Regions from separate parts of the Cupriavidus sp. 207A1 genome, predicted to be linked through region 3. Evidence: predicted binding sites of a transcription regulator. Region 3 holds the regulator's gene; each other region holds the start of a gene.
The links. The regulator sigma-54, encoded in region 3, starts transcription at its own class of promoters, with help from an activator protein. The targets are predictions, from matches to a motif close to TGGCANGNAANCTGCTTT.
Positions count from the first base shown of each region.

Region 1: prpB (methylisocitrate lyase) is a predicted target of sigma-54. The motif match lies at 8,241-8,258, and genes of this name have one in related genera.
Region 2: AC3FMM_RS20255 (ethanolamine ammonia-lyase subunit EutB) is a predicted target of sigma-54. The motif match lies at 2,636-2,653, and genes of this name have one in related genera.

Region 1 covers NZ_JBYOJO010000026.1:3-10,413, reverse strand. The annotation lists gene AC3FMM_RS30720 (hypothetical protein) at 1-768, shown strand, start outside; gene AC3FMM_RS30715 (hypothetical protein) at 802-1,698, shown strand; gene AC3FMM_RS30710 (MATE family efflux transporter) at 1,688-3,034, shown strand; gene AC3FMM_RS30705 (HD-GYP domain-containing protein) at 3,169-4,392, opposite strand; gene AC3FMM_RS30700 (putative quinol monooxygenase) at 4,617-4,910, shown strand; gene AC3FMM_RS30695 (cysteine synthase A) at 5,032-6,033, shown strand; gene prpR (propionate catabolism operon regulatory protein PrpR) at 6,050-8,011, opposite strand; gene prpB (methylisocitrate lyase) at 8,292-9,200, shown strand; partial or broken gene prpC (bifunctional 2-methylcitrate synthase/citrate synthase) at 9,299-10,411, shown strand, end outside.
Region 2 covers NZ_JBYOJO010000011.1:74,852-85,262, forward strand. The annotation lists gene AC3FMM_RS20245 (aminoacyl-tRNA deacylase) at 1-171, shown strand, start outside; gene eutC (ethanolamine ammonia-lyase subunit EutC) at 233-1,048, opposite strand; gene AC3FMM_RS20255 (ethanolamine ammonia-lyase subunit EutB) at 1,058-2,440, opposite strand; gene AC3FMM_RS20260 (AI-2E family transporter) at 2,663-3,700, shown strand; gene AC3FMM_RS20265 (FadR/GntR family transcriptional regulator) at 3,764-4,483, opposite strand; gene AC3FMM_RS20270 ((Fe-S)-binding protein) at 4,609-5,391, shown strand; gene AC3FMM_RS20275 (LutC/YkgG family protein) at 5,388-6,089, shown strand; gene AC3FMM_RS20280 (LutB/LldF family L-lactate oxidation iron-sulfur protein) at 6,086-7,531, shown strand; gene AC3FMM_RS20285 (lactate permease LctP family transporter) at 7,688-9,397, shown strand; gene AC3FMM_RS20290 (CaiB/BaiF CoA transferase family protein) at 9,483-10,411, opposite strand, start outside.
Region 3 covers NZ_JBYOJO010000018.1:128,732-139,142, forward strand. The annotation lists gene AC3FMM_RS27135 (PTS sugar transporter subunit IIA) at 9-464, opposite strand; gene hpf (ribosome hibernation-promoting factor, HPF/YfiA family) at 811-1,161, opposite strand; gene AC3FMM_RS27145 (RNA polymerase factor sigma-54) at 1,210-2,688, opposite strand; gene lptB (LPS export ABC transporter ATP-binding protein) at 2,811-3,611, opposite strand; gene lptA (lipopolysaccharide transport periplasmic protein LptA) at 3,620-4,264, opposite strand; gene lptC (LPS export ABC transporter periplasmic protein LptC) at 4,385-5,014, opposite strand; gene AC3FMM_RS27165 (KpsF/GutQ family sugar-phosphate isomerase) at 5,061-6,044, opposite strand; gene AC3FMM_RS27170 (monovalent cation:proton antiporter family protein) at 6,188-8,167, shown strand; gene AC3FMM_RS27175 (ribbon-helix-helix domain-containing protein) at 8,195-8,569, opposite strand; gene AC3FMM_RS27180 (DJ-1/PfpI family protein) at 8,673-9,251, opposite strand; gene AC3FMM_RS27185 (adenine phosphoribosyltransferase) at 9,457-10,029, shown strand; gene AC3FMM_RS27190 (LysE family translocator) at 10,070-10,411, shown strand, end outside.

The DNA.
Region 1 (10,411 bases), on a different contig from region 3:
TGTGCTGCCATGGTGATGCGGCAACACGGAGCGCCAACGCATGTCGCGGGATATTCTCTCGGCTATGGCGCAGCGTTTGCGCTGTCAGGCGTACTGACGTTTCCGACTTTTGTGCACGATGTTTTCAGCGCGAATTTTCCTTATGCAGAGGACAACCATGCGGCACTTCAGGAAGATCGGCTGCGCTCCTGCATCCTGTATGACCCAACGGAGTCCACCTTTTGCGACACCGTCGCAAGTGCCATCCAGCACCATTTTCCCGAAGTGATCGTCAAAGACGACCGCCCCCCATTCTGCATGCAGGTAGTAGCCCCCCAGACGGTACTGGACGCGCTTCGTGCATGGGTATTCCGCTCTTTCCCGGCGGCTGCCTCGCACTCCACAAGGATGATCAGCAGCGATTCCGCCCATCTTTACCCTGACAGATACAGGGCCGTGAAGGCAGCATTCCGGCAGGTAGCCTACGGAAAACCGACTCTGGACATTGTCACGCACCAGCACGGCGTCCTTCGCCAGGGGCAATTGCCCGAAGATGGTGGCGGCGTGCTTTTCGACGCGATCCAGGCGCCGCTCTCGATGCGGCGAGTCGTCGATAACCTCGTCGCCTATCGCGGGCCACTGATCATGTTCGGATCTGCCAGGACGGCAGATTTTGTCTTCTTCGGTTTGGGCAGCAAGGCATTGAACCGGCCGCTCCTTGACTGGGAGCAAGCGCTGCTGCAACGCGACACATCGATTCTCATGCCTAGCGCCGCCGACTGGCGATAGCCGTTCAGACATATTGCAAGGACTCAGACTCCGATGCTGAAGCGGATCGAAAGCGGATCGTATTCTTCCGGCAACCAACCGTCCGAAGACATTTGCGGCTATGTGGCCGATGACACGTCTGTGCACGCCTGGGTCATCGACGGCGCTACCGGAATCGCTCCATCCTTGATGCTGGCGCCCAATCATTCCGACGCCGAATGGTATGCGCTCCGGATCAACTGGCACTTGCATCGCTCGATCGTGTGCAATGGTACAACGCACGATTCGGATGCGCTTCTCGCGTCTGCCATCGACGCTGCGAATGCGGACTGCCGTGAATTGATCAAGGATCGCGCTGCCGATGCGCACCTTCTTCCCTCTGCCTCGGTCATCCTCGCAAAGGTGCAACGGGATTCGGGAGGCCACCGGGTTTCCTTTGCCAAACTCGGAGATTGCTGCGGCGTGTTACGGGCTGGACCTGCATCGGCTCATATCGTGGAATCCACGCTCGGACCATGGTTTGACCTGGAATTCGATGCACTCGCTGCGCGCCTCGCAAAGACGCATGGTGACGACCAACGGCGAAGCGCTGTCCTGACCGAGATTTCGGGATGCCTGCTGGTCAGGCGCAAGACAATGAACCAACCAGGGGGCTATGCCATCGCGGCACCAAACTGGGATCCCTCCACCCTTGCGTTCGAAACTTTCCATTCCATTGAACCGCCATCGCTAATGCTGTTGAGCGATGGCGCTGCCAGGCTGGTCGACAAATATCGCGCCTGTACCTTGGAAGAGGCGCTGGACGAAGTATTCAGGATCGGGGTGGCGGGACTCGTACGCAAGGTCCGAGAAATCGAGCGCGACGATCCGGCCTGCCAGTCGTGGCCGAGATTGAAGGCATCCGACGACGCCACGATTGTCGCACTTCAGGTCGGTGCACATGTTCCATGAAGCCCGCCGGATCGCCGGGCTGGCTGCGCCTACGCTCGGAATGCAACTTACTGCCATTGGCATGATGAGCATCGACTCAGTCATGGCCGGGCGCTTCGGCACTTCGGATCTAGCCGCCATCGGTATCGGCAGTGCCCTTTACGTGGCCTTGCTGGTTATCCTGACTGGGATTGCCAATGGCATCACACCTGTCGCTGCGCGACTCTGGGGGAGCGGTGCAATTACCGAACTGCGCGCCGTGCTATCGGCTGGCATGGTCCTCTCAATCGGATGCGCCCTGCTTTCCTATCCCCTGCTCATGACCTGCCTCGCCATGCTGGTCGACACCGATCCGGTGACCATGGGCAAGACCGGCTCATTCCTCGGCGTACTCTCCATTGGCTTGCCTGCACTCCTGGCCTACCGGCTGCTGTTTGCGATGGAAGCGGCAACTGGACGTCCCGCAGCATTCATGTGGATCAATATTGCCGGTCTGATATTGAAAGTGCCGCTGAATTTCGCCCTGATGAGCGCGACCATCGACGACACGGGCGAACGACTGGGAGTGGTGGGCTGTGCTGCCTCGTCCGTGATCATCTCGTGGGCGAGCCTGGCCATCTGCTGCCATCTCTTGCGACGCAGCAACGTCCTGAGGGGGTTGGGTCGCCGCCAAGATCTCCGGATCTCACTGACCGCGTTAAAGCTTGTTCTGCAAGCCACGATCCCAGTCTCTGCGGTTCAGTTCGTTGAAATCGTCTCATTTTCAGGCATGGCTATCCTGATCGCCAGCGCGGGATCGAATGCGTCTGCTGCACATCAGATCGCGGCCAGCATTGCCACGCTCGTCTTCATGTTGCCGCTATCTGTCGCCATTGCGTCGGGCGCGCTGATTGCCAGATCCGCCGGAGCGAGCGCATTTTCTGAGGAGATCTTGACATTCAGGGCAGGCCTGCTGATGGCCTGCTCTCTAGCGGCAGCAACAACGGTGGGCCTGCTGCTCGGACGGAGCGCAATTGCCGCGCTGTTCACGGCCGATGCCGATGTGGCTGCCCTGGCGTCCAGAATGCTCTTCTGGGTAGCTGCCAGCCAGATGGCCGATGCCATACAGATCTATTTCTGCGTGGTGCTTCGCTCCTACCGCATAGCATGGCCGGCAGTTGCCGTGGCTGGGGTCTTGCGCTGTGGTCTCGGACTTGGCTTGGGTGCATGGATGGCATTCCGCCTGGATGGCTTCGGCCCTGTCGGCGTATGGATAGGCGGATTTATCGCGCTGTGCGCGGCAGCACTTGCCATCGGCGCAATCTTTCATCGGAAGGTTGCATCTCAGCGACGACTTGAAATGGAAGTGGCGCGCTAACGTTCTGACAACCGAGGGACATCCAACATGCGTACGAAGTGACAGAGAATGCCTCAACACAGCGGCGTTAAGCCGCGTCAGGCAACGCTAACAGTAGTGACAGATAAATTGCGCTCTACGATGGCGGGACGGCCTTACGCCGCCGGCGCATACATCTCCAGCAACTGCTCATCCGTAAAGCCCCATTCCGCCGCGTTCTCGAACGCCACCACGGTCTCGTCGCCATGGCGCAGGTCGATCAGTTCGGTCGGCACCGGCCGCGACTGCGACACCGAATAGAACGCCATCACCTTGGGCCGCAGCGGGTCGGCGTCATGCTGGGCGCACACCACCGCCAGCCGGTTGGAGCGCAGCCGCAGCACCGTGCCGAGCGGGTAGATGCCGACTGTGCGCGAGAAGGCCTTGAACACGCGCCGGTCGAACAGCGTGTCGACGCGCACCGCCATGTATTCCATGGCGCGGGCCGGTGACCATGGCTGGTGTCCGGGGTGGCTGGCGGTGAGGGTGTCATAGGTATCGCAGATCGCGCCGATCCTGGCGTGCACGCTCAGTTCGTGCCCGACCAGGCCGAAGGGAAAGCCGCGCCCGTCGACGCGCTCATGGTGGTGGACGCAGACGTCGAGCGGGATATTGGAATAGAGCCGGGCTTCGTTGAGGATGCGGTAGCCGGCGGAGGGATGGCGGCGGTAGGCCTCCTCCTGCTCGGGCGTACGCTCGCCGGCGCGGAGGCTGACGGCGCCGGGCACGGCCAGCTTGCCGATGTCATGCACCAGGCCGGCCAGGCCCAGTTCGCGCACCTCGTCGTCGGGCAGCCCCAGCGTGCGGCCGACCGCGATCATCAGCGCGCAGACCGCGAAGGCATGCAGGTAGTTGTCGTCGCCGCGCGCCTTGAGTCGCGCCAGCGCGAGCAGCGCCTGCCCATGCCGCGACAGCGAGCGCGACGCCGCGTCGACCAGCAGCAGCGCGCCGCTGACGTCCAGCGCCCGCCCCATGCGCACGTCGGCAAACATCGAGCCGATCACGGCCTTGCCGGACTGCAGCAGTTCGCGCGCATGCACGATCTCGGCTTCGAGCGTGGTGGCTGGCGGCGCGTGGGCCGGGCCCTCGGCCCCGGTTGCGGGGTGGGCCGTGGCAAGGCCCGACGCGGCGTTGGCGGCCCCTTCCGGCACCGGCACGTTGCGGCCCTTCAGGATATCGATCCACACTTCGCGTACGCCCGCCGACCGGATCTGCCGTACCTGCTCCTCGCTGGCGACCAGGAAGCGCGCGCGCCAGAACGGATGGTTGATCCAGGGCCCGCCCAGCCTGGCGACGAACATCCCGACCTGCAATTGCTCCGATCCAATGCGTCTCAGCATGCGCCCCCTCGGATGATGGTTTTCTCGTTGTCCTTCCGGATATCGGCGGCGGCGGACATAACTTGAGCGTCGGCCACGGCGGCAGGAACCGTGCCGCGCACCCTTGTCAAGCGCCGCCCGAATGCCCGGACGGCGCCGTCGGGCATTGCCGGGCCGGGCCATGGCCGCCGCTACAATGGCTGGCCCAGTGCTCACAGACGCCAGCCAGTCGCCCCCGTTCACCCATGTCCGGAACGTACACGCTAGTCGGCATCGCCCGTGCCAAGACCCACCGCCGCGACGCGCTGGTCTCCCAGCTCGCTGCGCTGCGCTCGCGCGGGCTGACCGAGCCCGGCTGCCTGGACTATCACGTCGGGCAGGATGCCGAGGACGCGCGGGTGTTCGTCATCTACATGGTCTGGGATTCCAAGCGCGCGCTCGAATCGCACCTGAACCGCCCCTATATGCGCGATTTCCATGCCGCGCGCGCCGACTTCGTCGAGGGCGATTTCAGCTTCCGCTGGCTCAACGCCGCCTGAGCGCAAGGCGCTATCCCGGTCACTTTCCGCTGCTCCAGCGCGCCGGCCGCCGCTTGTCATTCCCGCCGCACCGACCTATCAATCAAGGTGACGCCCGCCCCGGGCGCGGCAGGAGTGCACCATGGAGATCAGGGATGGATTTGCCGGCACCATCGGCCACACGCCGCTGATCCGGCTGGCCGGCCTGAGCGCCGACACCGGCTGCGACATCTACGGCAAGGCGGAATTCCTCAATCCCGGCGGCTCGGTCAAGGACCGCGCGGCGCTCTACATCATCCGCGACGCCGAGCGGCGCGGGCTGCTGAAGCCGGGCGGCACGGTGATCGAAGGCACGGCGGGCAATACCGGCATCGGCCTGGCGCACCTGTGCGCGGCGCGCGGCTACCGCTGCATCGTGGTGATCCCCGACACGCAATCGCCGGAAAAGATGGAGCGGCTGCGCATGCTCGGCGCCGAAGTGCGCGCGGTACCGGCCAAGCCGTACGCCGATCCCGACAACTACCAGAAGATCGCCGGCCGGCTCGCCGACCAGACCGAAAACGCGATCTGGGCCAACCAGTTCGACAACCTCGCCAACCGCCAGGCCCACTACGAGACCACCGGCCCCGAGATCTGGCACGCCACCACCGGCCATATCGACGCCTTCACCTGCGCCACCGGCACGGGCGGCTCGCTCGCGGGCATCGCGCGCTGCCTGAAGGAACACAAGCCGGGCGTGCGCATCGTGCTGGCCGACCCGCACGGCAGCGGCCTGTACCATTTCGTCAAGCACCGAGAGGTCAAGGCCGAAGGCAGCTCGATCACCGAAGGCATCGGTTCCAGCCGCGTCACCGCCAACCTGCAGGACACCCCCATCGACGATGCCGTGCGCATCGACGACCAGACCTGCGTGGACATGGTCTACCGGCTGCTGCGCGAGGAAGGGCTGTTCGTGGGCGGTTCATCCGGCATCAATGTCGGCGCTGCGGTGGCGCTGGCGCGCGAGATGGGACCAGGGCACACCATCGTCACGCTGCTGTGCGACCGTGGCGACCTGTATATGGGACGGCTGTTCAATGAGGCGTGGCTGCAGGGCAAGGGGCTGCAGCCGATTCCGTTCCGCCGGGCCAGCCCCGCCGGATAACGGGATAACGCCCGGGCTAGGCCGCCTTCAGCCGCCGCCACAGCGTGGTCGGGCTGATGCCGAGGATATGGCAGGCGGCGGTGCGGTCGCCGCCGCACTCTTCCAGCACGCGCCGGATATGGTCGACCTCGCTCGATTGCTTGATGCGCGCCAGCGACCGGCGCGCCCGCGCGGCTGGCGCCGCGGCTGCGGCTTCGGGTTCAACCGCGGGCGCGACCTCGCCGAACAGCTCGGGCGCCGCGGCCTGCAGTTCGCGCTGCTGGGCCTCGCCGTCGAGCCGGCGGCCGGCGACCAGGACCGCGATGCGCTCGGTCACGTTTTCCAGCTCGCGGATATTGCCGGGCCAGCGGTAGCGCGCCAGCCGGGCGCGCGCCGCGGCAGGCAGGCGCTGCGGGCGCTCCAGGCCCAGCCGGTCCTGCGCGCGGCGGTACAGCAGCTCGGCCAGTTCGGGCAGGTCTTCGGCGCGCTCGCGCAGCGGCGGCATGGCAATGCGCAGGATGTTGAGGCGGTAATACAGGTCCTGGCGGAAGCTGCCGTCGCGCACCATCGCGGCCAGGTCCCGATGGGTGGCGGCGATCACGCGCACGTTCACCGGCACCGCGTCCAGCCCGCCGATCGGCAGCACCTGTTTTTCCTGCAGCACGCGCAGCAGCCGCGTCTGCAGCGCGGGCGGCATGTCGCCCACCTCGTCGAGAAACAGCGTGCCGTTGTGGGCCGATTCGAACAGGCCTGCCTTGCCGCCGCGGCGCGCGCCGGTGAAGGCGCCCTCTTCGTAGCCGAACAGCTCGCTTTCCAGCAGTGCCTCGGGAAAGGCGGCGCAATTGACCGCCACGAACGGGAACGCGCGGCGCGGGCTGGCATCGTGCATGCCTTGCGCCAGCACCTCCTTGCCGGTGCCGCTCTCGCCGCCGATCAGCACGGTGGAGTCCACCACGGCATAGCGCCGCGCCAGTTCGCGCAGCGCCGTCATCGCGGCCGAGGTGCCGGCCAGGTCGTCCAGGCTGTAGCGCACCGCCGCCGGCCGCGCGCGGCTGCGCGAGCGCAGGTTGCGGTCGACGCGCTGGATCGCGCTGGCGTCCTGGATGGTCAGCACCGCGCCGGTGGTGCCGGCCTCGGAAAGAATGGGAATGCGGTTGACCACCACCATCTTGTCGCCGAGCTTGTGGATCGCCTCGAGCTCCTTGTCGCCGCTCTGCATCACCCCTTCCAGCGCCAGGCTGGGCGCCAGCGTCTGCAGCTTGCGCCCGACCGCGGCGGCGGCCGAGGTGCCGAGGAAGCGCTCCATCGCCGGGTTGAACGACTGGATCCGGCCTTGCGCGTCGACCGCCGCGACGCCCTCGTTCAGGTGCGCCAGGATGGTGTTGACGTAGTCGCGGCGGGTGGCCTCGATGCGGCGCAGGCGCGCCGCCTCGATCGCGTCTTCCAGTGCCATGCGCACCGAGTTGCCCGAGTACAGGAACACTCCGGTCAGGCCATAGCGGTCGGCCAGGTCGGTCACCAGGCCGGGGCCCACCACCACCTGGATGCCCTCCTGCTTGAGCGCCTTCACGCGCGCCACCGCGTCATCCTCGGTCAGGTAGGTGTAGGCCGGCACCGACAGCGAGAACGCGCGCACGAATTCATCGACCTCGGCGTAGGTTGCCGCGTGCGTGACCAGCGCCACCCGCGGCGAGATCCGCCGCGCGGTGGCCAGTGCGCTCATCACGTCGAAGCCCGTGACCTTGACCAGCACAACCGGCACGTCCACATGCTGGCGCAGATAGGCGCCGTTGGAGCCGCCGGCGACGACCACGTCGAGCCGGCCCTCGCGCACCTCGCGCGACACCGCGCTGGCGGCGGCCTCGAAACCCTTGCCGACGATGCGGAATTCGGCGCGGTCGGCATAGGCCGGGATCAGGTCGGCAAAGGCGCGCGCGAGGCGGCTGATGCCGATTGCCCAGATGCGCGGGCGGCCTTGCGCGGAAACGGGAGGAGCCATGATGCGGTGCGGAAGGAAAGTGGGATGAAAGGCGGGATGAACAAGCGTACAGTGCTGTCACATTGTCCGCCACGATGCCCGGGATTTCAACTTTGAATTCCAAAACACAGGTCGTGGATTTCAAAAGTGCGGAAAACCCGGCACGGAACCCGCGGAGGTGCCTGTCGCCCTGCCCGCCAGCCCAGCGCTGGCAAGGGATTCCGGGTTTTCCGGCTGCTTTCGCCGAGCCTGGCACACCCCTTGCAGTATTCGGCTTGTCCTGTTCACCAACGCATACGCCATGACCTACTCCGCTTCCGACCTCGCGCGCTCCGCTGGCGCCCGTTTCCGCCAGGCGCTTGCCGACGAACATCCGCTGCAGGTGGTCGGCGCCATCAACGCCAACCACGCGCTGCTGGCCAAGCGCGCCGGCTACCGGGCCATCTATCTGTCGGGCGGCGGCGTGGCGGCCGGCTCGCTGGGCCTGCCGGACCTGGGTATCTCGAACCTGGATGACGTGCTCACCGATATCCGCCGCATCACCGACGTGTGCGACACGCCGCTGCTGGTCGATGTCGACACCGGCTTCGGCGCCTCGGCCTTCAACGTGGCCCGTACCACCAAGTCGCTGATCAAGTTCGGCGCCGCGGCCATGCATATCGAGGACCAGGTCGGCGCCAAGCGCTGCGGCCACCGTCCCAACAAGGAAATCGTCACCCAGGGCGAAATGGTCGACCGCATCAAGGCCGCCGTCGACGCCCGCACCGACGAGAACTTCGTCATCATGGCCCGCACCGATGCGCTGGCCGTGGAAGGCCTGGACAGCGCCATCGAGCGCGCCGTGGCCTGCGTCGAAGCCGGCGCCGACGCCATCTTCCCGGAAGCCATGACCGACCTCGGCATGTATCGCAAGTTCGTCGACGCGGTGAAGGTGCCGGTACTGGCCAACATCACCGAGTTCGGCGCCACGCCGCTGTTCACCACCGAAGAACTGGGCGGTGCCGGCGTGTCGATGGTGCTGTACCCGCTGTCGGCCTTCCGCGCCATGAACAAGGCGGCGGAAAACGTCTACGCGGCGATCCGCCGCGACGGCACGCAGAAGAACGTGGTCGATACCATGCAGACCCGCGCCGAGCTCTACGAGAGCATCGGCTACCATGACTTCGAGCAGAAGCTCGACGCCCTGTTCGCGCAAGGCAAGGGCAAGTAAGCAACCAGACGCAGGCGCGGCCGGGCCGGGGACATCCCCTCCCGGCCGCTTGCACGACCAAGACAGGCAACACCAGGCATCACACCAAGGAGACCCAGATGTCCGAAGCGCAACCGCTCGTCACTCCCAAGCCCAAGAAATCCGTCGCGCTGTCGGGCGTGACCGCCGGCAACACCGCGCTGTGCACCGTCGGCCGCACCGGCAATGACCTGCACTACCGCGGCTACGACATCCTCGACATCGCCGAGACCTGCGAATTCGAGGAGATCGCCCACCTGCTGGTGCACGGCAAGCTGCCGACCAAATCCGAGCTGGCCGCCTACAAGGCCAAGCTGAAGTCGCTGCGCGGCCTGCCCGCCAACGTCAAGGCGGCGCTGGAATGGGTGCCCGCCAGCGCCCATCCGATGGACGTGATGCGCACCGGCGTGTCGGTGCTGGGCACGGTGCTGCCGGAGAAGGAAGACCACAACACCCCGGGCGCGCGCGACATCGCCGACCGGCTGATGGCCAGCCTCGGCTCGATGCTGCTGTACTGGTACCACTACAGCCACAACGGCCGCCGCATCGAAGTGGAGACCGACGATGACTCGATCGGTGGCCACTTCCTGCACCTGCTGCACGGCGAGAAGCCGTCGGCGCTGTGGGAGCGCGCCATGAACACCTCGCTCAACCTGTACGCCGAGCACGAGTTCAACGCCTCGACCTTCACCGCGCGCGTGATCGCCGGCACCGGCTCGGACATGTACTCGTCGATCGCCGGCGCGATCGGCGCGCTGCGCGGCCCCAAGCACGGCGGCGCCAACGAGGTCGCGTTCGAGATCCAGAAGCGCTACGACAACCCGGACGAGGCCCAGGCCGACATCACCCGCCGCGTCGAGAACAAGGAGGTCGTAATCGGCTTCGGCCACCCGGTGTACACCACCGGCGACCCGCGCAACCAGGTGATCAAGGAAGTGGCGAAGAAGCTGTCGAAGGACGCCGGCTCGATGAAGATGTTCGACATCGCCGAGCGCCTGGAAACGGTGATGTGGGACATCAAGAAAATGTTCCCCAACCTGGACTGGTTCAGCGCGGTCAGCTACCACATGATGGGCGTGCCCACCGCGATGTTCACGCCGCTGTTCGTGATCTCGCGCACCTCGGGCTGGGCCGCGCACATCATCGAGCAGCGCATCGACAACAAGATCATCCGCCCCAGCGCCAACTACACC
Region 2 (10,411 bases), on a different contig from region 3:
GTGGCGATGGCATACGGCATGACAACTTATGTGGACGACAGCCTGATGCAGCAGCCCGAAGTGTATTTCGAGGGCGGCGACCACCAGGACCTGGTGCACATGAGCGGCGACCAGTTCAAGCAACTGATGTCGGATGCGGGGCATGGGCAGTTCTCGCGCCGCATGATGTAAGCGGTGCGACGGCAACGGCCACCACGCGGGTTGCGGCCCGCGCGGTGGCCGTTTTGCTGTTTCAGCGGCTCTGTGGCGATGCCTCGGCGCCTGCGGGCAACGCCGGCGCGCTGTCGTCCTTCAGGTCTACGCCGGAGCGCCCGAGCGCCGCCGCGCCGCAAAGCAGAAACACCAGCCGCTCGGCGGCCTGCGCGCAGGACAGCCCCTCGGGGCGCACATTGGAGATGCAGTTGCGCTCGGCATCGGTGCGGCCGACACGCGGCGCATGGGTCAGGTAGATGCCGAGGCTGTCGGGCGAACTCAGCCCGGGCCGCTCGCCGATCAGCATCACCACCTGGCGCGCGCCCAGGCGCTCGCCGATCTCGTCGCCCAGCGCCACGCGCGACTGCTCGGCCACCACCACGGGGCCGATCTGCCAGCCCTGCGGCAGGCGCTGGCGCGCCGCCTGAAGCAGCGGCAGCGCATGGCGCTGCGTGGCCAGCGCGGACAGGCCATCGGCGATCACGAACACCACATCAGGCGCCTGCTGCGGTCGTGCCGCGTCCAGCCGCTTACGGCTGGCTTCGTCGAGACGACGGCCCAGGTCGGGGCGGCGCAGGTAGTGCTCGCGGTCCGGCGCCGCGCTGTGCACGGCCACGTGCGGCAGCCCGGCCGCATCCAGCGCCGCGGTGACGATGCCCACCTCGAGCGCCAGATGCACCGCATCGCGCGCCTGGGCATGGGCCAGGCCGAAGGCCAGCACGGCGTCGGTGGGCTGGCTGTGGCCGGTGCGGCCCAACGCGATGCGCGCGCGCGTAAAGCGGCGCAGCCGTTGCCACGGGTCGGCTTCGGCCGGGGCCGGATCGGGACTGGCGGGCGCCTGGCGTTTGGCCGTCATCGCGGTGCCTTACAAGGTGTGGGCCATCTGCAGCAGCGGCTGGCGCGCCGCGGGCTCCAGCAGCCGGCCGGCGCCGTCGGCAATGCCCATGCGCTGCAGCCAGGCCTCGAATTCCGGCGCCGGGCGCAGCCCCAGCACTTCGCGCAGGTACAGCGCGTCGTGGAACGAGGTGCTCTGGTAGTTCAGCATGATGTCGTCGGCGCCGGGCACGCCCATGATGAAGTTGATGCCGGCCACGCCGAACAGCGTCAGCAGCGTGTCCATGTCATCCTGGTCGGCCTCGGCATGGTTGGTGTAGCAGACGTCGCAGCCCATCGGCACACCCATCAGCTTGCCGCAGAAGTGGTCTTCCAGCCCGGCGCGGATGATCTGCTTGCCGTCGTACAGGTACTCCGGCCCGATAAAGCCGACCACGGTATTGACCAGCAGCGGCGAGAACGCGCGCGCCACCGCATAGGCGCGCGCCTCCATGGTCTGCTGGTCGACGCCATGGTGCGCGTCGGCCGACAGCGCGCTGCCCTGGCCGGTCTCGAAATACATCAGGTTGTCGCCCACGGTGCCGCGCGCCAGCGCCTGCGCGGCGTCGTGCGCCTCGGCCAGCAGCGACAGGCTGATGCCGAAGGCGGCATTGGCGCGCTCGCTGCCGGCAACGGACTGGAACACCAGGTCCACCGGCGCGCCCTGGCCGATCGCGCGCAGCGTGTTGGTGACATGGGTCAGCACGCACGACTGCGTGGGGATGTCGAAGCGGCTGCGCAGCTCGTCGATCATGCGCAGCAGCGAGACGATCGCGCCGAGGTTGTCCGAGGCCGGATTGACGCCGATGGTGGCATCGCCGCAACCATAGAGCAGCCCGTCGATGATCGACGCGGCAATGCCCTTGGGGTCGTCGGTCGGGTGGTTGGGCTGCAGCCGCACCGCCAGCCGGCCCGGCAGCCCCACCGTGCTGCGAAAGCGCGTGACCACCTGGCACTTGCGCGCCACCGCGACCAGGTCCTGGTTGCGCATCAGCTTGCTCACCGCCGCCGCCATCTCCGGCGTGATGCCGGGCGCCACCCGCGCCAGCGTGGCGCTGTCGGTCTCGTGCCGCAGCAGCCAGTTGCGCAGGTCGCCCACGGTGGTGGCATCGATCGCGGCAAAGGCGGCGGCGTCGTGGCGGTCGTGGATCAGGCGCGTGACCTCGTCGTCTTCATAAGGCACCAGCGCCTCGTTGAGGAAGCGCGTCAGCGGCACCTCGGCCAGCGCCAGCCTGGCCGCCATCCGCTCCTGTTCGCTCTGCGCGGCAAGGCCCGCCAGGGCATCACCGGCGCGCGCCGGGCTGGCCCTGGCCAGCAGCGTGCGCAGGTCGGCAAAGACGTGGCGGTGGTTGCCGATGGTATGGGTGTAGGCCATGCGTTGCGTTCCCGGACTTGGCGACAAACACGGATCGCGCGGCAAGCCGCGGGCCGCGCACGATTCCCCCTAATATAGACACCCTTTGCGTGTGCCGATATGCCAACATCGGCGCCAGATCGCGGCGGCAAGTGCGAACCAAGCAGCGACTGACGCAGCCATTACACCTGGATCGGCGAGAATCCAGAATTCCTTTCAGCAAATTGCATGCCGGAGACACCGATGAAAGACCCCGAACCGACCGTCACCCCGCGCCTGCCGCCGGCCGCGTGGTACAGCGTCGGCACCGTCGCCTACCTGCTGACCGTGCTGGCGCTCTGGACCGTGCTGCACGCCAACCTGGTGGCGGCGCTGCTGTCCGGGCTGCTGCTGTATTCGCTGGTGGACGTGCTGGCGCCGCGCCTGAAGCGCCTGCACCAGCGCCACGACGCGCTCGCGGTGGCGATCCTGTCGGCGCTGATCCTGCTGGGGCTGACGCTGGCGGGCTGGCTGCTGGTGCGCTTCGTCAGCGGCGAGGGCAATACCCTGGACGGACTGCTCAACCACGTCGCCGACATCATCGACCGCTCGCGCGGGCAGCTGCCGCCGTGGGTCAGTGACGCGCTGCCCAACGGCGTCGACGAACTGGCCAACACGCTGATCGACACGCTGCGCGAACACGCCGCGATGGCGCAGAAGCTGGGCGCCGAGGTACTGCGCACGCTGGTGCATATCCTGATCGGCCTGGTGATCGGCGCGATGGTGGCGCTGTACCGCGCCGTGGCGCGGCCCAACCGGCGCCCGCTGGCAGCCGCGCTGGTGGCGCGCGCGCGCACGCTGCAGCAGGCGTTCTCGCAGTTCATCTTCGCGCAGATCCAGATCTCCACCATCAACACCGTGCTGACCGCGCTCTACCTGCTGCTGGTGCTGCCGCTGTTCGGCGTGCACCTGCCGCTGAGCAAGACCCTGGTGGTGATCACCTTTGTCGCGGGCCTGCTGCCAGTGCTGGGCAACCTGATCTCGAACACGGCCATCGTGGTGGCCTCGCTGTCGGTATCGCTGCCGATCGCGGTGGGCTCGCTGGTGTTCCTGGTGGTGATCCACAAGCTCGAGTACTTCCTCAACGCGCGCATCATCGGCGCGCGCATCCAGGCCGCGGCGTGGGAACTGCTGATGGTGATGCTGCTGATGGAAACGCTGTACGGCATCCCGGGCGTGATCGCCGGGCCGATCTTCTACGCGTACCTGAAGCGCGAACTGGCCGGTGCCGGGCTGATCTGAAGGCAGTGGCCGGCACGCCGGGCCGGTGGTAGGACCAACTCCCGGCCTCAACCGCCTCTGTATTCAGGCCCCGTCCTGCTCCACGCGGCTGCGCACGAAGTCGATGTGGGTCTGCATCGCCGTGCGTGCCTCTTCGGGGCGGCGCGCGCAGATGGCATCGCACAGCGTGCGGTGCTGCAGCAGCAGCAGGTCGGAGGCGCCGTCGTCCTGTTCGCGCAGGCCGGTGCCGTTGATGGTGATGTGCTCGCGCAGCATGCCGATCACGCTGGTATGCAGGTGCAGGAACATGGTGTTGTGCGAGGCCTGCGCGATGGCGTCATGCAGCTGCGCGTCGGCATCGGCCTCGGCCTGCTTGTCGTCGGCGGCGCGCGCGCGTTCCAGTTCGGCCATCAGCGCACGGATGCGCTTCACGTCGGCGGCATCCGCGCGCAACGCCGCGAAGTAGGCGGTGGCGCCTTCCAGCACGCGGCGGAACTCCAGGATGTCTTCGCGCAGCGCGGGATGGTCGGCCACCAGCTGGCCCCACGGCGAGGCAATGCCGGCGCGCAGCTGGTCGGTGGCATAGACGCCCGCGCCGCGCCGGCTCTGCAGCAGGCCGCGCGCGGCCAGGCGCTGGATCGCCTCGCGCACGGTGTTGCGCGCCACCGCGTACTGCTCGGCCAGCGTGCGCTCGGCCGGCAAGCGCGTGCCGGGTGGCCAGGTGCCGTCGAGCAGCGCGGTTTCCATGCGCCGCATCACCGACTCCACGCGTCCGCGGGCATTCCCGTGCCTGGCTGCCGTCATGCCGTATTCCCTCGCTCCTGAACGTGCGCGGCGCGCATTCTGAATTGGTCCGACCAATTTGAACCGCCGCGCGGAAGCGGGAATTATGCGCCCAAACGTGCGACCCAGCACGTGTGGAGCGAGACATGAAGGATCGTCAGTACCCCAGCGGCCCTGCCCCCACGCAGGCCTACCTGTTTGCCACCTGCCTGGTCGACATGTTCGTGCCGCAGGCCGGCCTCGATGCCGTGCGGCTGCTCGAGCGCGAAGGCCTGACCGTGCATTTCCCGCGCGGCCAGAGCTGCTGCGGCCAGCCCGCCTACAGCAGCGGCAACCCGGACGCGGCGCGCGCGGTGGCGCGAGCCCAGCTCGACCTGTTCGGCCAGCCATGGCCCGTGATCGTGCCGTCCGGCTCGTGCGCCGGCATGATGCGGCACCACTGGCCGCAGCTCTTTGCCGACGATCCGGTGGCCGGCCCGAAGGCGCGCGAACTGGCCGGGCGTGTCTTCGAGCTGGGCGAGTTCCTGCTGCACGTGCTGAAGGTGGACTTCGGCACTGCCGCGTCGTCGGCCCAGCCGTCGGAGCGCATCGTGCTGCATACCTCGTGCGGCGCGCGCCGCGAAATGGGCACGCGCGGGCACGGCGTGGCCCTGGTCGATGCGCTGCCGGGCGTGACCCGCGTCGAGCATGCGCGCGAGTCGGAGTGCTGCGGCTTCGGCGGCACCTTCTCGCTCAAGCATCCCGATATCTCGGGCGCCATGGTGCGCGACAAGGTGGCGTCGGCCTGCGCCACCGGCTGCGACCGCCTGGTCTCGGCCGACTGCGGCTGCCTGCTCAATATCGGCCATACCGCCGCGCACGACCGCGCCCCGCTGCAGGTGGAACACCTGGCCAGCTTCCTGTGGCGCCGTACCGGAGGTGCCGCATGAGCACGCCCGGCGCCCGCGAACGCATGCTGGGGCGGCTGCGCGCCGCCGCGCCCGTGCCGTCGCCGCAAACCACGGAGCTCGATCGGCGCATCGACAGCCATTTCGAAGCGCGCCGCCACGGCACGTCAGCGACGGGCGACCGCGTCGCCGCGATGCAGGCCGCGCTGCAGGGCCTGCATGCCGAGGCCTGGTGCGCCGACGCCACCGCCTGGCCCGCCTTGCTGGCTGCGGAACTGGCCAGGGCCGGCGTGAAGCGGCTGCTGCTCGATCCGGCCAGTCCGGCCGGCGCGGCGCTGGCAGCCGCGTTGCCGGCGGCGATCGAAGCCATCGGCTACGACCGCCCGATCGAGGCGTGGAAGGCCGAACTGTTCGACACCGTCGATGCCGGCTTCACCGTGGCGCGCTCCGGCATCGCCGCCACCGGCACGCTGGTGCTGGCGCCCGACGCGGGCTCGCCGCGCACGGTGTCGCTGGTGCCGCCGCTGCATGTGGCGCTGGTGCGGGCCTCGACGCTGCATGACGACCTGCACATGGCCGCCCGCGCCGAGCGCTGGGCCGGCGGCATGCCGACCAACCTGGTGCTGGTCTCCGGCCCGTCCAAGACCTCGGACATCCAGCAAACCCTGGCCTACGGCGCGCATGGTCCGCGCCGGCTGTGGGTGGTGATCGAGACCGATAACGCGGAGGCCGCGCGATGAGCGAGCAAACCCTGCAGTTCGTTGCGCCGCAGGCGTTCAAGGCCCGCGCCCGCGAGGCGCTGGACGACCCCAAGCTGCGCCAGAGCTTTCGCGGCGCGATGGACTTCCTGCAAGGCAAGCGCCTGGCGCAGTTTCCCGACGCCGACGAGCTCGAGCGCCTGCGCGACCTGGGCGAGGCGGTGCGCCAGCACGCGCTGGCCAACCTGCCCGACCTGCTGGTGCAGCTGGAACAGAAGCTGACCGCGGCCGGCGTGCAGGTGCACTGGGCCGAGACCGCCGACGAGGCCAACGCCATCATCCACGGCATCGCCAGCGCCAGGCAGGCAAGGCGCGTGATCAAGGGCAAGTCGATGGCCAGCGAGGAGATCGAGCTGAACCATTTCCTGGCTGAACGCGGCGTGGAGTGCATCGAGTCGGACATGGGCGAGTACATCGTCCAGCTGGCCGGCGAGAAGCCCTCGCATATCGTGATGCCGGCGATCCACAAGACCAAGGGCGATATCGCGCAGCTGTTCACCGAGCATATCCCCGACACGCCTTATACCGAGGACGTCGACGCGCTGATCCAGACCGGCCGCCGCGCGCTGCGCCAGGCCTTCGTCGAGGCCGACATCGGCCTGTCCGGCGTGAACTTCGCCGCCGCCGACACCGGCACGCTGTGGCTGGTGGAGAACGAGGGCAACGGCAGGCTCTCCACCACCGTGCCCGACGTGCATATCGCCATCATGGGCATGGAGAAGGTGGTGGCCAGGCTGGAGCACATTGTGCCGCTGTCGACGCTGCTGACGCGCTCCGCCACGGGCCAGGCCATCACCACCTATTTCAACCTGATCTCCGGCCCGCGCCGCGCCGGCGAGCGCGACGGCCCGCGCGAAGTGCACCTGGTGCTGCTCGACAACGGCCGCACCCAGGCCTATGCCGACGCGCAGCTGCGCGCCACGCTGCAATGCATCCGCTGCGGCGCGTGCATGAACCACTGCCCGGTCTACACCCGCATCGGCGGCCACGCCTACGGCACCACCTACCCGGGCCCGATCGGCAAGATCCTGTCGCCGCATCTGCTGGGGCTGGACGCCACCGCCGACCTGGCCACCGCCTCGAGCCTGTGCGGCGCCTGCGGCGAGGTCTGCCCGGTGCGCATCCCGATCCCGCAACTGCTGGTGCGCCTGCGCACGGAGGCCAACCGCGCGCCCGACCAACCGGTCGCCAACCCGCTGCGCGGCCAGGGCGCCAAGTACAGCCGTGGCGAGCACCTGGTGTGGCGCTTCTGGAGCGGCGCCTATGCGCACCCGGCGGCGTACCGGCTGTTCCGCTGGGCCGCGACGCGGCTGCGCGCGCTGACACCGGCGCGGCAGCTGGGCTGGACGCAGCACCGCACGCCGCTGAAACCGGCGGCGAAGAGCCTGGCGGACCTGCTGAAGGAAAAGGGGCAGCCGGAGTAGGCGGCGCCGGGCGCGGCGCTGACGCTTCCCCACGCCCGCTTGTTTGCTCCCCTCTCCCGCTTGCGGGAGAGGGAGCAAACAAGCGCGGACTGACGTCATCACGCATCCCACAACAACAAAGCTTTCCCAAACCACCACCAAATCAGGAGACCACCCTTGCAACCCTGGACCCAACTCTACACACCACTGGGCAGCCTGTGGCTGTCCTCGCTGGCGGCAGCGATCCCCATCGTGTTCTTCTTCATCGCGCTCGCGGTCTGGCGCATGAAGGGCCATGTCGCCGCGGCGGTGACGCTGCTGCTGGCGCTGGCCGTGGCAATCTTCGCTTACGGCATGCCCGCGCAGCAGGCGCTGGCCGCGGCCGGTTTCGGCTTTGCCTACGGCCTGTGGCCGATTGCGTGGATCATCGTGACCGCGGTGTTCCTTTACAAGATCGTGGTCAAGACCGGCCAGTTCGACGTGATCCGCGCCTCGGTGCTGTCGATCACCGACGACCAGCGCCTGCAGATGCTGCTGATCGGCTTTGCCTTCGGCGCCTTCCTGGAAGGCGCGGCGGGCTTCGGCGCGCCGGTGGCGATCACCGCGGCGCTGCTGGTGGGGCTGGGCTTCAACCCGCTGTACGCGGCGGGACTGTGCCTGATCGCCAATACCGCGCCGGTGGCGTTCGGCGCGATGGGCATTCCCATCATCGTGGCCGGGCAGGTGACGGGCCTCGACCCCTTCCATATCGGCGCCATGGCCGGGCGCCAGTTGCCGCTGCTGTCGCTGCTGGTGCCGTTCTGGCTGGTGTTCATGATGGACGGCGCCAAGGGCGTGCGCGAGACCTGGCCGGCGGCGCTGGTGTGCGGCGGCAGCTTTGCCGTGACGCAGTACTTCACCTCCAACCATATCGGGCCGGAACTGCCGGACATCACGTCGGCACTGGTGAGCCTGGTGTCGCTGGCGGCGTTCCTGAAGGTGTGGCAGCCGCGCAGCGCGTCGCAGCGCGCCGGCGGCAGCGCTGGCAACGTCAGTGGCGGCACGGTCGCGCTCGCTGGCTTTGGCGGCGGCTTCGGCGGCGCGATGGCAAGCCGCAAGGCGTCGCCCTACACGCTGGCGCAGACGCTGCGCGCATGGGCGCCGTTCGGCATCCTGACCGCCATCGTCACGGTGTGGAGCCTGCAGCCGTTCAAGGCGCTGTTCGCCGCCAACGGCCCGCTGGCGGGCACGGTGCTGAAGTTCAAGGTCCCGGGTCTGGATCAACTGGTGATCAAGGCCGCGCCGATCGTGGCCACGCCCAAGGCCTATGACGCGGTGCTGAAGATCGACCTGCTCTCCGCCGTCGGCACCGCGATCCTGCTGACCGCGCTGATCTCCGCCGTGCTGCTGCGCATGAAGCCGCGCGACCTGCTGGCCACGTTCGGCGAAACGCTGGTAGAGCTGGCGCGCCCGGTGCTGTCGATCGGGCTGGTGCTGGCATTCGCCTTTGTCGCCAATTACTCCGGCATGTCTTCGACACTGGCGCTGCTGCTGGCCGGCACCGGTGCGGCGTTCCCGTTCTTCTCGCCGTTCCTGGGCTGGCTGGGCGTGTTCCTGACCGGATCCGACACCTCGTCCAATGCGCTGTTCTGCGCGCTGCAGAACACCACCGCGCACCAGATCGGCGTGTCGGACACGCTGATGGTCGCGGCCAACACCACCGGCGGCGTCACCGCCAAGATGATCTCGCCGCAATCGATCGCGGTGGCCTGCGCTGCGACCGGGCTGGTGGGCAAGGAATCGGAGCTGTTCCGCTTCACGGTGAAGCACAGCCTGCTGTTCGCGGTGATCATCGGCGTGATGACGATGGTGCAGGCGTATTGGCTGCCGGGGATGATTCCCGGGTGATGCCCGTATCGCACCGCTTGCGTGCTCCCTCTCCCGCTTGCGGGAGAGGGGAGCAAACCAGCGGTGAGAGCTGACCACGCCGCCCCTACTCCAGGAACTCGTCCCCTTCAGTGAGCGGCGCATACCGGTACGTCGCCGGCGTCCGGCTCAACTTCACCGGCGCACCCAGGCCCCGGTACCCCCCTTCCATCTCCACCACCATCTCGCGGTGCCGCGTATGCGGATGCTGCAAGGCATCTGCCACCGACAGCACCGGCGCGCATGGCACGCCCGCGGTCACCAGCGTATCCGCCAGCGCCTTGCCGTCGAGCGTGCGCATGCGCGCTTCCAGCTCCGCCTTCAGCGCGACGCGATTGACCGAACGCGCGCCGGCCGTGGCATAGCGCTCGTCGTCGGCCAGCGCCGGCAGCTGCAGGTGCTCGCACAGGATGCGGAACTGCCGGTCATTGCCCACCGCCAGGAACACCGGGTCGGTGGCCGTGGCGACGGTGTCGTACGGATAGATGTTGGGATGCGCATTGCCGGTGCGCTGCGGCGTGTTGCCGCTCATGAACCAGTTGGCCGCATGCGGATGCAGCAGCGACAGCCCCGAGTCATACAGCGCGGCCTCGACGAACTGCCCGCGCCCGCTGCGGGCGCGCTCCTGCAGCGCCAGCAGCACGCCGATCACGGCGTTGAGGCCGGTCACCATGTCGACCACCGGCAAGCCCACGCGCAGCGGCTCGCCATCGGCCTCGCCGTTGATGCTCAGGATGCCGGACATGGCCTGGATCGCGGCATCGTAGCCGGGCAGGCCGCCCAGCGGACCGTCGGCGCCGAAGCCGGACACCCGGCAATGGACCAGCCGCGGGAAGCGCGCCGACAGCACGTCGTAGCCCAGGCCCCACTTCTCCAGCGTGCCGGTCTTGAAGTTCTCGACCAGCACGTCGGCCTCGGCCAGCAGCGCCAGCAGCACCTCGCGGTCCGGCTCGGCCGTCAGGTCCAGCCGCATCACGCGCTTGTTGCGGTTCAGGC
Region 3 (10,411 bases):
TCAGTGGATCAGGGATGCCATGCGATCAGCAGTTCGTGCACGGCATCGGGCGTGGGCAGGGTCGCCAGGCCCTCGCGCATGTCGCGATCCGACAGCAGTTGCGCGATCTCGGACAAAATTTCCAGGTGCTGCTGTGTGGCCTGTTCCGGCACCAGCAGGAAGATCAGCAGCGACACCGGCTTGCCGTCCGGCGATTCGAACGGAATCGGCTCGGCCAGGCGCATGAAGGCGGCAAGGGGCTGCTTCAGGCCCTTGATGCGCCCGTGCGGAATCGCCACGCCGGCGCCCAGTCCGGTCGAACCCAGCGACTCGCGCGCGAACAGGTTGTCGGTGACGATGGCGCGCGCCACGCCATGGTTGTTCTCGAAGAGGAGCCCGGCCTGCTCGAACACACGCTTCTTGCTGGTGACGCTGACGTCGAGGGTGATGTTGCCGGGTGGCAGCAATTTGGCCAAACGATTCATGGGCGATGCGCAGGATTTCAGTTAGCGGGCGGATCGTTCCGCCGGGCAGCGGCTGGCTCCCTGACCGCCGCCGGCGGAGGAGACGTCCGGCCCATTATAGAGCAGCGGCTACCCTTGCATTGTGCGGTGCAGCGCGAGCAGGCGCGGCCACGAGTTCTCTCTCTTTGTATGGCGCAGCATACACCTTGGCGCTGCGCTTGCGAACATTTCGGGCTTCCCTGCGTGGCAAGGTTTGCTCCGCTGCCACAGCCGGCACTGTGCCAGGGCGCAAAAAAGCCGCGCTTCGGCGCGGCTTGCCTGTGGAATCCTGGTTCAGCAGCCCTCTGCGGGGCTGCCGGGCACGGGTTTATTGCTGCATTTGCGCTGCGGCCATCTGGTACTTGACCGCTTCGCGGTCGTGGCCTTGCACGCGATCCTTGTAGCGAATCACCTGACGGTCCAGCTTGTCGACGAGTGCGTCGATCGCCGCATACAGGTCTTCGTGATGCGCCTCGACAAAGATGTCCTTGCCCTTTAGATGCAGATTGATTTCCGCGTACTGACGCCGGTCCTTTTCCTTGTGATTGTCGACAGAGAGCAGCACGCTAACGCCAATGACTTGATCGAAATGCCTGACGATTCGCTCCAGCTTCGTTTCCACGTACTCACGCAGAGGGGGCGTGATGTCCAGGTGGTGTCCACTGATCTTGAAGTTCATAGCGCTTCTCCTTCTGAAAGAGCCTCACCAGGCAGGCGGTGGGCTCGGCTACAAAGACTTGCGGAGATTCACTGCGGGGATCTTCAGGGCTTCGCGATATTTGGCAACGGTGCGGCGTGCGACAACGAAGCCTTGCTCACCCAGCAGTTCGGCGATGCGACTGTCGGAAAGGGGATTCCTCGGGTCTTCGGCTCCTATCAGTTGCTTGATCAAGGCGCGGATGGCCGTTGATGAAGCCGCGCCACCGGTTTCGGTGGACACGTGGCTGCCGAAGAAGTACTTCAGTTCGAAAGTACCCATCGGCGTGGCCATGTATTTATTGGTCGTCACCCGGGAGATGGTTGACTCGTGTAAACCCAGTGTATCGGCAATCTCCCGCAAAACCAAGGGGCGCATGGCGATTTCACCGTGGGTGAAAAAGTTCTTTTGACGCTCGACAATGGCTTGCGAGACACGCAGGATCGTGTCGAACCTTTGCTGGATGTTCTTGATCAGCCAGCGCGCCTCCTGCAGCTTTTGCTGCAGCCCCGCGGTGCCGGTCTCGCCCTTGGCGCCGCGCAGGATCTGCGCGTACATGTCGTTGATGCGCAGCCTCGGCATCACATCCGGATTGAGCTGCGCGATCCAGCCGCTGCCGCTTTTGCGCACGAATACGTCCGGCACGACGAAATCCGCCTCCGGCCGGCTGTACGCGTGGCCGGGGTAGGGGGCCAGCGAGCGGATCAGGTCGTGCGCGGCCTTCAGCGCGACTTCGTCGACCTGCAGCGCCTTCTTCAGCCGCGTGTAGTCGCGTACCGCAAGCAGTTCCAGATGATGGGTGACGATGGTCAGCGCCAGTTCGCGCTGCGGGTGGGTCAGGCGGCGCAATTGCAGCGCCAGGCATTCGGCGGCATTGCGTGCGCCGACGCCGGCCGGATCGAAGCTCTGCAGCAGCGTCAGGATGGCGTGGACTTCGTCGGGGTCGAACTCCAGCTCTTCGGGCAGCTCCGCGCAGATCTCTTCGAGCGAGGCGCTCAGGTAGCCGTCGTCGTCGAGCGATTCGATCAGGAAGATGGCGAGCCCCTTGTCGCGCGCCGAGATCTTCAGCGGTGTGAGTTGCTCCATCAGGTATTCGCGCAGCGTGGGCTCGGCATCGCGCAGCTGCATCGGCGTCTTTTCGTCCTCGTCGCCTTGCGGCCGGCGGGCGAAGTCGTCCAGGCTCCAGTCGCTGTTGCCGTAGTCGTCGCCGCTGCTGTTGTCGCCGTAGCTGTCATCGGCGGCGCCTTCGGCGCGGGCGTCGCCATTGCCCTGGGGCTCGGCGGGGGCGGGCGCGGGCGCGCTCTGTACGTTGACCGAGCCATCGGCCGCCACGCGCAGCGGGCTTTCGATCCAGTCGTTCTCCCGCTCGAGCAGCGGGTTTTCCGTCAGCGCCTGTTCGACTTCCTGCTGCAGTTCCAGCGTGGAAAGCTGCAGCAGCCGGATCGACTGTTGCAGCTGCGGGGTCAGTGCCAGGTGCTGGGAGAGGCGGAGCTGTAGCGACGGTTTCATGCGACCTATTTTATGCGCATCTTTCCGATGTTGGAACGGAAATTGCTATCGCTTATGCGCCGTGATCGCCGCTGACTCTCCCGCCGCGCAGCCATGGCTGCCCGTGCCGGGCAGCCGTCTTGTCACATGCGGAAGTTCTCGCCCAGGTAGACGCGCCGCACGGCGTCATTGGCGATGATGTCTTCGGGCTGGCCCGCGGCCAGCACCGTGCCTTCGCTGATGATGTAGGCGTGGTCGCAGATGCCGAGCGTCTCGCGCACGTTGTGGTCGGTGATCAGCACGCCGATATTGCGCGCCTTGAGGAAGCTGACGATGCGCTGGATCTCGCCCACGGCGATCGGGTCCACGCCGGCGAAGGGTTCGTCGAGCAGGATGAAGCGCGGCGACGACGCCAGCGCGCGCGCGATTTCCACGCGGCGGCGCTCGCCGCCGGACAGCGACAGCGCCGGGTTGTTGCGCAGGTGCGCGATCTGCAGGTCGTCGAGCAGGGCATCGAGGCGGCGCTCGATCTCGGCCTTGGCCAGCGGCTTGCCCTTGTCCAGCTGCAGCTCCAGCACCGCGCGGATGTTCTCCTCGACGTTGAGCTTGCGGAACACCGAGGCTTCCTGCGGCAGGTACGACAGCCCCATGCGCGCGCGCTCGTGGATCGGCAGGCCGCTGATGTGGTCGCCGTCGAGCACGATATCGCCTTCGTCCAGTGCCACCAGGCCGACGATCATGTAGAACGACGTGGTCTTGCCCGCGCCGTTGGGGCCGAGCAGCCCGACCACCTCGCCGCTCTTGACGTCGAGCGAGACGTCCTTGACCACCGTGCGCGAGCCATAGCGCTTCTTCAGGTGGCGCACGACCAGCGTGCTGCCGCCGGGCAGGACGGAGTTGGCTTCGACGACAGGCTTGTCGGCAATGGTGGCGGTATCGGTCATGGGTACGGTCAGGGTTTGTTGGCGGGCGCGGGCGCCGACTTCAGGTCCAGCGGCGAGCCGCCTGCGGTGCCGGACTTCTGGTCCTGGCGCGGCGACAGCACCGCGCGCACGCGGCCGGACGGGTTGGCCGCCGCGGCATCGCCGCTGCCGCCGCCCGCCGCGGTATAGAGTTCCTTGCGGCTGTCGTAGGTCAGCACCGCGCCGCGGATCTCGTCGACCAGCTTGGCGCCCTGCAGCCGCGCCATGCGGGCATTGCCGATCAGCTTTGAGAATTCCTGCTTGCCGTCGTACTCGATGCGGTCGCCCCAGCCGTCGATGTATTCGTCGACACCCTCGCGCTTCTGGCGGATATAGGCCTGCCTGCCCGGCTTCGAGGTGGCCACGGCGAACTGGTAGCCCTCGGGGTCGGTGCGCAGCTCGGCGGCGTCGGACTTCAGGATCATGGTGCCCTTGGTCAGCACCACGTTGCCGGTCAGCGTATAGATCTGCTTGACGTCGTCATAGCTGGCGTTGTCCGCCTCCAGCACCATCGGCTTGTCGCGGTCCGCGCGCTCGGCTAGGGCAGGCTGGGCCAGCAGGCCGAAGGCCAGGGCCAGCGCGAGCAGGGCCGGGGCGGTGCGTCGACGGGACGATGTCGTCAGGGAAGCGGTCATGTTGGCAGGGTTGCTTGAGGGCGTCTGGATGCGTGGTGGTGCGGTTTGCGCGGACTTTGGCGCGTGCGCTGCAGGGCGGTGCCGGCCGGCACCGCATGCACGGCTGCGCCGGACCGGGACTCAGGATCCTGGCGCACGGCCCGGGGACGGCCCGGTGATGATGGTGCCGCGTACATTGCCGAGCAATTGTACTTCGCGGGTGACGTTGTTGAAGATCAGTCCGTTGGCGGTCATGACCGAGGGCCCGCGCGTCAGCTTGACCGGCTTGTCGGTCTTGACGATGTCGTCATTGACCAGCAGCTGGAAATAACTCGACGCCGCGGTCAGCTGCGGATCCTTGGACGGGTCCTTGCCCTGCTGGCGCAGCACGTGGCCATTGCCGTACAGGTCGATCACCGTGCCTTCGGCGTTCATGCGGCCGATGTCGGCGCGCGCGGTCACCGGCGGGCGGTCCGGCTCGTAGGCGCGCATCGCGGGGCGCGTGACCTCGTAGGTCTGGTCGTCCTCGAAATGGACCATGCGCTCGCCGGTGAAGCGGATCTTGGTACTACCGTCGGGCGCCAGCTCGGTGGCCGAGAAGCGGTCCATGAAGTAGTCCGGCTCGTGCTTCTTGGTGGTCTGCGCGGCCTGGTCTTCCTTGGGGGAGTTGATCTGGACCAGCCAGAACGTGCTGCCCGCCACGATGGCCATCAGCAGCAGCGGCAGCAGCCGCATGACGATGCCGCTGAGGGAGGCGAGGAGTGCCTGCATGGTGTCCTTGGCGTTGTGCTGCTGGTGCCGTCGGTGGCGCGCCGGCTCAGATGACCTTGGCGCGGGTCAGGTCGTGGATATGCAGCGCGCCGGTCAGGCGCCCGTCGTCGTCCACCACCAGCAGCTGGTTGATGCGGTTGGCTTCCATCACCTGCACGGCTTCCACCGCCAGCTGGTCCTGGTTGACCACGTGCGGGTTGCGGTGCATGACCTCGCCGATCGGCACGGTCTTCCAGTCGCGCGGGGTTTCCAGCAGGCGGCGCAGGTCGCCGTCGGTGAACACGCCGATGGCGCGTCCGTCGGGATCGACCACCGCGGTCATGGCCATGCCCTTGCGCGTGATTTCCATCAGCGCCTGGGCCAGCGGCGTGCTTTCGCGCACCTCGGGCACGGCGTTGCCGGTGCGCATCACGTCGCGCACGTGGGTCAGCAGCTTGCGCCCGAGCGCCCCGCCGGGGTGCGAGCGGGCGAAGTCTTCCTCGCCGAAGCCGCGCGCATCCAGCACCGCCACCGCGAGCGCGTCGCCCAGCGCCAGCGCGGCGGTGGTGCTGGCGGTCGGCGCCAGGTTCAGCGGGCAGGCTTCCTTCTCGACCGCAGCGTCCAGATGGACGTCGGCCAGCTTGGCGAGGTTGGAGTCCGGGTTGCCGGTGACCGAGATCAGGCGCGCGCCGATGCGCTTGACGATCGGGATGATCGACAGCAGCTCGCCGGTCTCGCCGGAATTGGAGAAGGCGATCAGCACGTCGTCGCGCGTGACCATGCCGAGGTCGCCGTGGCTGGCTTCGGCCGGATGCACGAAGAACGCGGGGGTGCCGGTCGAGGCCAGCGTGGCCGCGACCTTGCGGCCGATATGGCCGGACTTGCCGATCCCGGAAACGACCACGCGCCCGGTGCATAGCAGGATCAGCTGCACGGCACGGGCAAAGTCGCCGTTCAGGCGGCCGGAAAGTGCGGAAACCGCATCGGCTTCAGTCTGGAGCGTGTCGCGGGCGAGCCTGAGTGCTCGATCCGCATCGAAATTGGCTATCATGGCGACGAAGTATACCAACGAATGCGACCGCACCTGAGCCGACCCCTGGCGCGCGTCGTGCTCGCCCGTGCTCGCCGTATTTCCGCCGGCAGGGTGCCCGTGCCGGGTCGGCCGCGCGCCTCGCCGGTCACCCTGACCGCCTGATGCATTCTCCGCTGGAACTGACCTTGGTGCTGCTGGCCGCCGCCGTGTTCGGCGTGGTCGCGTTCCGCATGCTGCAGCTGCCGCCGATGCTGGGATACCTGGCCGTCGGCATCCTGATCGGGCCGCATGCGCTGGGGCTGGCCAGCGATACCGCGCAGACCAAGTACCTGGCCGAATTCGGCGTGGTCTTCCTGATGTTCTCGATCGGGCTGGAATTCAGCCTGGCCAAGCTGCGCGCGATGAAGCGGCTGGTATTCGGCCTGGGCGGCTCGCAGGTGGTGCTGTCGATGCTGGCGGTGGTGCCGGCCAGCTGGGCCTTCAACTGGCTGTTCCCGTTGTCGTGGCAGGCCTCGGTGGCGCTGGGCGGGGCCCTGGCGATGTCGTCCACCGCGATCGTGTCCAAGATGCTGTCCGAGCGCATGGAGCTGGAAAGCGAGCACGGGCGCAACATCATCAGCATCCTGTTGTTCCAGGACCTGGCGGTGGTGCCGCTGCTGATCGTGATTCCGGCGCTGTCGCGCGACCCGGGCGACCTGGTGATGGCGCTCGGACTGGCCACGCTCAAGATCGTGGTGGCGCTGGGCACGATCTTCTTCCTGGGCCAGCGCCTGATGAGCCGCTGGTTCCATGTGGTGGCGGCGCGCCGTTCGCAGGAACTGTTCATGCTGAACCTGCTGCTGGTGACGCTGGGCATGGCGGCGTTGACCGAGCGGCTGGGCCTGTCGATGGCGCTGGGCGCCTTCATGGCGGGCATGCTGATCTCCGAGACGCCCTACCGCCACCAGGTGGAAGAAGACATCAAGCCGTTCCGCGACGTGCTGCTGGGCCTGTTCTTCGTCACCATCGGCATGCTGCTCAATATCCGCGTGGTGCTGGACCACGTATGGCTGGTGCTGGCGCTGCTGGTGGTGCCGGTGCTGTTCAAGCTGGTGCTGATCGCGGTGCTGGCGCGGGTCTTCGGCTCGCGCCAGGGGGTGGCCATCCGCACCGGGCTGGGGCTGGCGCAGGCGGGTGAGTTCGGCTTCGTGCTGCTGAACCAGATCGACGGCCTGAACCTGGTCGACCCGGTGCTGATCCAGGTGATCCTGGCGTCGATGCTGCTGTCGATGCTGGCCGCGCCCTTCCTGATCCAGTACAGCGACGCCATCGTGCTGCGCTTTGCCGCCAACGAATGGCTGATGCAGTCGCTCAACATGACCCGCATCGCCGCGCAGAGCCTGCAGACCGAGAAGCACGCCATCATCTGCGGCTTCGGCCGCAGCGGCCAGAACCTGGCGCACATGCTGGAGCGCGAGGGTATCAACTACGTGGCGCTTGACCTGGACCCCGACCGGGTGCGCGAGGCCGCCGCCGCGGGCGATACCGTGGTCTACGGCGACGCCGGCCGGCGCGAGGCGCTGATCGCGGCGGGCCTGCACCGCGCCGCGGCGCTGATCGTGACCTATGCCAACACGCCGTCGGCGCTGAAGGTGCTGCACCATGTGCAGGAGCTGGCGCCGGCGCTGCCGGTGATCGTGCGCACGGTCGACGATTCTGAGCTCGACACGCTGCAAAAGGCCGGCGCCACCGAGGTGGTGCCCGAAATCATCGAAGGCAGCCTGATGCTGGCCTCGCACGCGCTGGTGCTGCTGGGCGTGCCGATGCGGCGCGTGGTGCGCGGCGTGCAGCAGGCGCGCGACGCGCGCTACAGCCTGCTGCGCGGCTATTTCCACGGGCGCGACGACGAAGAGGACATGGTCGAGCGCGACTCCGTGCGGCTGCATTCGGTGTCGCTCGGCCCGCAATCCACCGCGGTGGGCAGGCGCCTGGGCGTGCTGGGGCTGGAGCGCATCGGGGTCGAGGTGACCGCGGTGCGCCGGCGCGGCATCCGCGCCTTCGACCCGCAGCCCGAGACCGTGCTGGAGCCCGGCGATATCGTCGTGCTGCGCGGCCCGCCCGAGGCGCTGGAGGCCGCCGAGACGCGCATCCTGAACGGCTGAGCGCCGGATCTGGCGCCGCAGCAAGCCTTAGTGCGGGCGCGGCTCGACCCAGGACTCCGGCAGGTTGTCCAGCACGGCGCGCGGATCCAGCGAGCGGATCGGCACGTCGCGATCGGCCGGGATGCGGCCTTCGCCCTGCAGCATCAGGTAGCGCAGGCAGCACACCCGCAGGAAGGATGAGAAGTTGCCCGCCACGGCCTCGCTGCCACGGTGTTCGGTGAGTTCGTCGTGCAGGCGCGTGATCAGCTGGTTGACGGTCATGCCGTCGCGCTGCGCCAGTTCTTCCAGCACTTCCCAGAACAGGCTTTCCAGCCGGATGCTGGTGGCCGCGCCGTGCAGGCGCAGCGAGCGCGACTGGCTCTGGTAAGACGCCGGATTGGCGCGGATAAAGATTTCACACATCGAGGGCTCCCTGGCGGGCGGGCGGCGCGGCCGGCAGGCCGTGCATGGCCTGCCGGGTCGGCAAGCCATGCATCGCGCGTGGCGGCGCCGCGTGCGGAAAGCACTAATGTACGATCCGCGTGCCCAGCACCGCAAGAAACTGCGCCAGCCAGGCCGGATGCGCCGGCCAGGCCGGGGCGGTGACGAGGTTGCCGTCGGTGTGGGCCTGGTCGACCGGGATCTCGGCATAGGTGCCGCCGGCCAGCTTCACCTCTGGCGCGCAGGCCGGGTAGGCCGAGCAGGTCTTGCCTTCCAGCACGCCCGCGGCCGCCAGCAGCTGGGCGCCGTGGCACACCGCGGCAATCGGCTTGCCGGCCTGGGCGAAGTGCCGCACGATCTCCAGCACGCGCGCGTTCAGGCGCAGGTATTCGGGGGCGCGCCCGCCCGGGATGACCAGCGCGTCGTAGCTGGCCGGGTCGATCTCGGCAAAGCTGGCGTTGAGGGTGAAGTTGTGGCCGCGCTTCTCGCTGTAGGTCTGGTCGCCCTCGAAATCGTGGATCGCGGTGGCGCACGCGTCGCCCGCGCGCTTGTCGGGACACACGGCATCGACGCTGTGGCCCACCATCTGCAGCGCCTGGAACGGCACCATGGTTTCGTAGTCTTCGGCGTAGTCGCCCACCAGCATCAGAATCTTTTTTGCCATCGTGGTCTCCTGTATGGTTACGGGTGTCCGGCGGGTGCCGGACGCGGCAAGCCGGCTCGGGCAGCCGGTCCGGCCGGCAGGGCCATTGTGCTGGGCGCCCCGGTGGCGCGGGTGGTAATGGGTTACCACGGCGGGTTACCGCGCGTCCGCAGGTTGCCGCCGCCGCTTTCTGACTGGCGCGCCGCGCGCCCATCCCCTGATCCCTATGGCAGATTCCATCATCCAGTCCCCCGACCTCGGCGACGTCACCGGCTACCTGCGCGAGCGCATCCGTACCGTTCCGGACTGGCCCCAGCCCGGCGTGATGTTCCGCGACATCACGCCGCTGCTGCAGGATCCCAAGACCCTGCGCGTGCTGATCGACGTGTTCGTGCACCGCTATATGGATGCGCAACTGGACCTGGTCGCGGGCATCGATGCGCGCGGCTTTATCCTGGGCGCGATCGTCGCGTACGAGCTGAACCTCGGCTTCGTGCCGATCCGCAAGAAGGGCAAGCTGCCGTTCCAGACCGTGGCCGAGGAATACGAGCTTGAGTACGGCAGCGCCACGGTCGAGATCCACGCCGACGCCTGCAAGGCCGGCGACCGCGTGCTGCTGGTCGACGACCTGATCGCCACCGGCGGCACCATGATGGCCGGGCGCAAGCTGCTCGAGCGCCTGGGCGCGACCGTGGTCGAGGGCGCCGCCATCGTCGACCTGCCCGAGCTGGGCGGATCGAAACTGCTGCACGGTGCCGGGCTGCCGCTGTTCACCGTGTGCAAGTTCGAGGGCCACTGAGCGATGCGCGCGCAACTAAAGACCCACGCAAGGAGTGTCCATGCCTGACCTGCTGCTGTTTTTGCTGACCTCCATCGCCGTGACCGTGGCCCCCGGGCCGGACAACCTGCAGGTGCTGGCACGCGGCATGGCGCAGGGGCGGCGCGCGGGACTGGTGGCGGCGCTGGGCTTTTCGGTCGGCTGCCTGTTCCATACCGTGATCGCGGCGGTGGGGCTGGCCGCGGTGCTGCGTTCCTCGCCGCTGGCCTTCCAGCTGATCAAGTACGCCGGAGCGGCCTACCTGATCTGGATCGGCATCCAGGCGCTGCGCGCGCAGGGCGGTCTGGCGCAGGGCGGCACTGTCGATGCGGTGCCGCTGGCGCGCGTATTCCGCCAGAGCGTG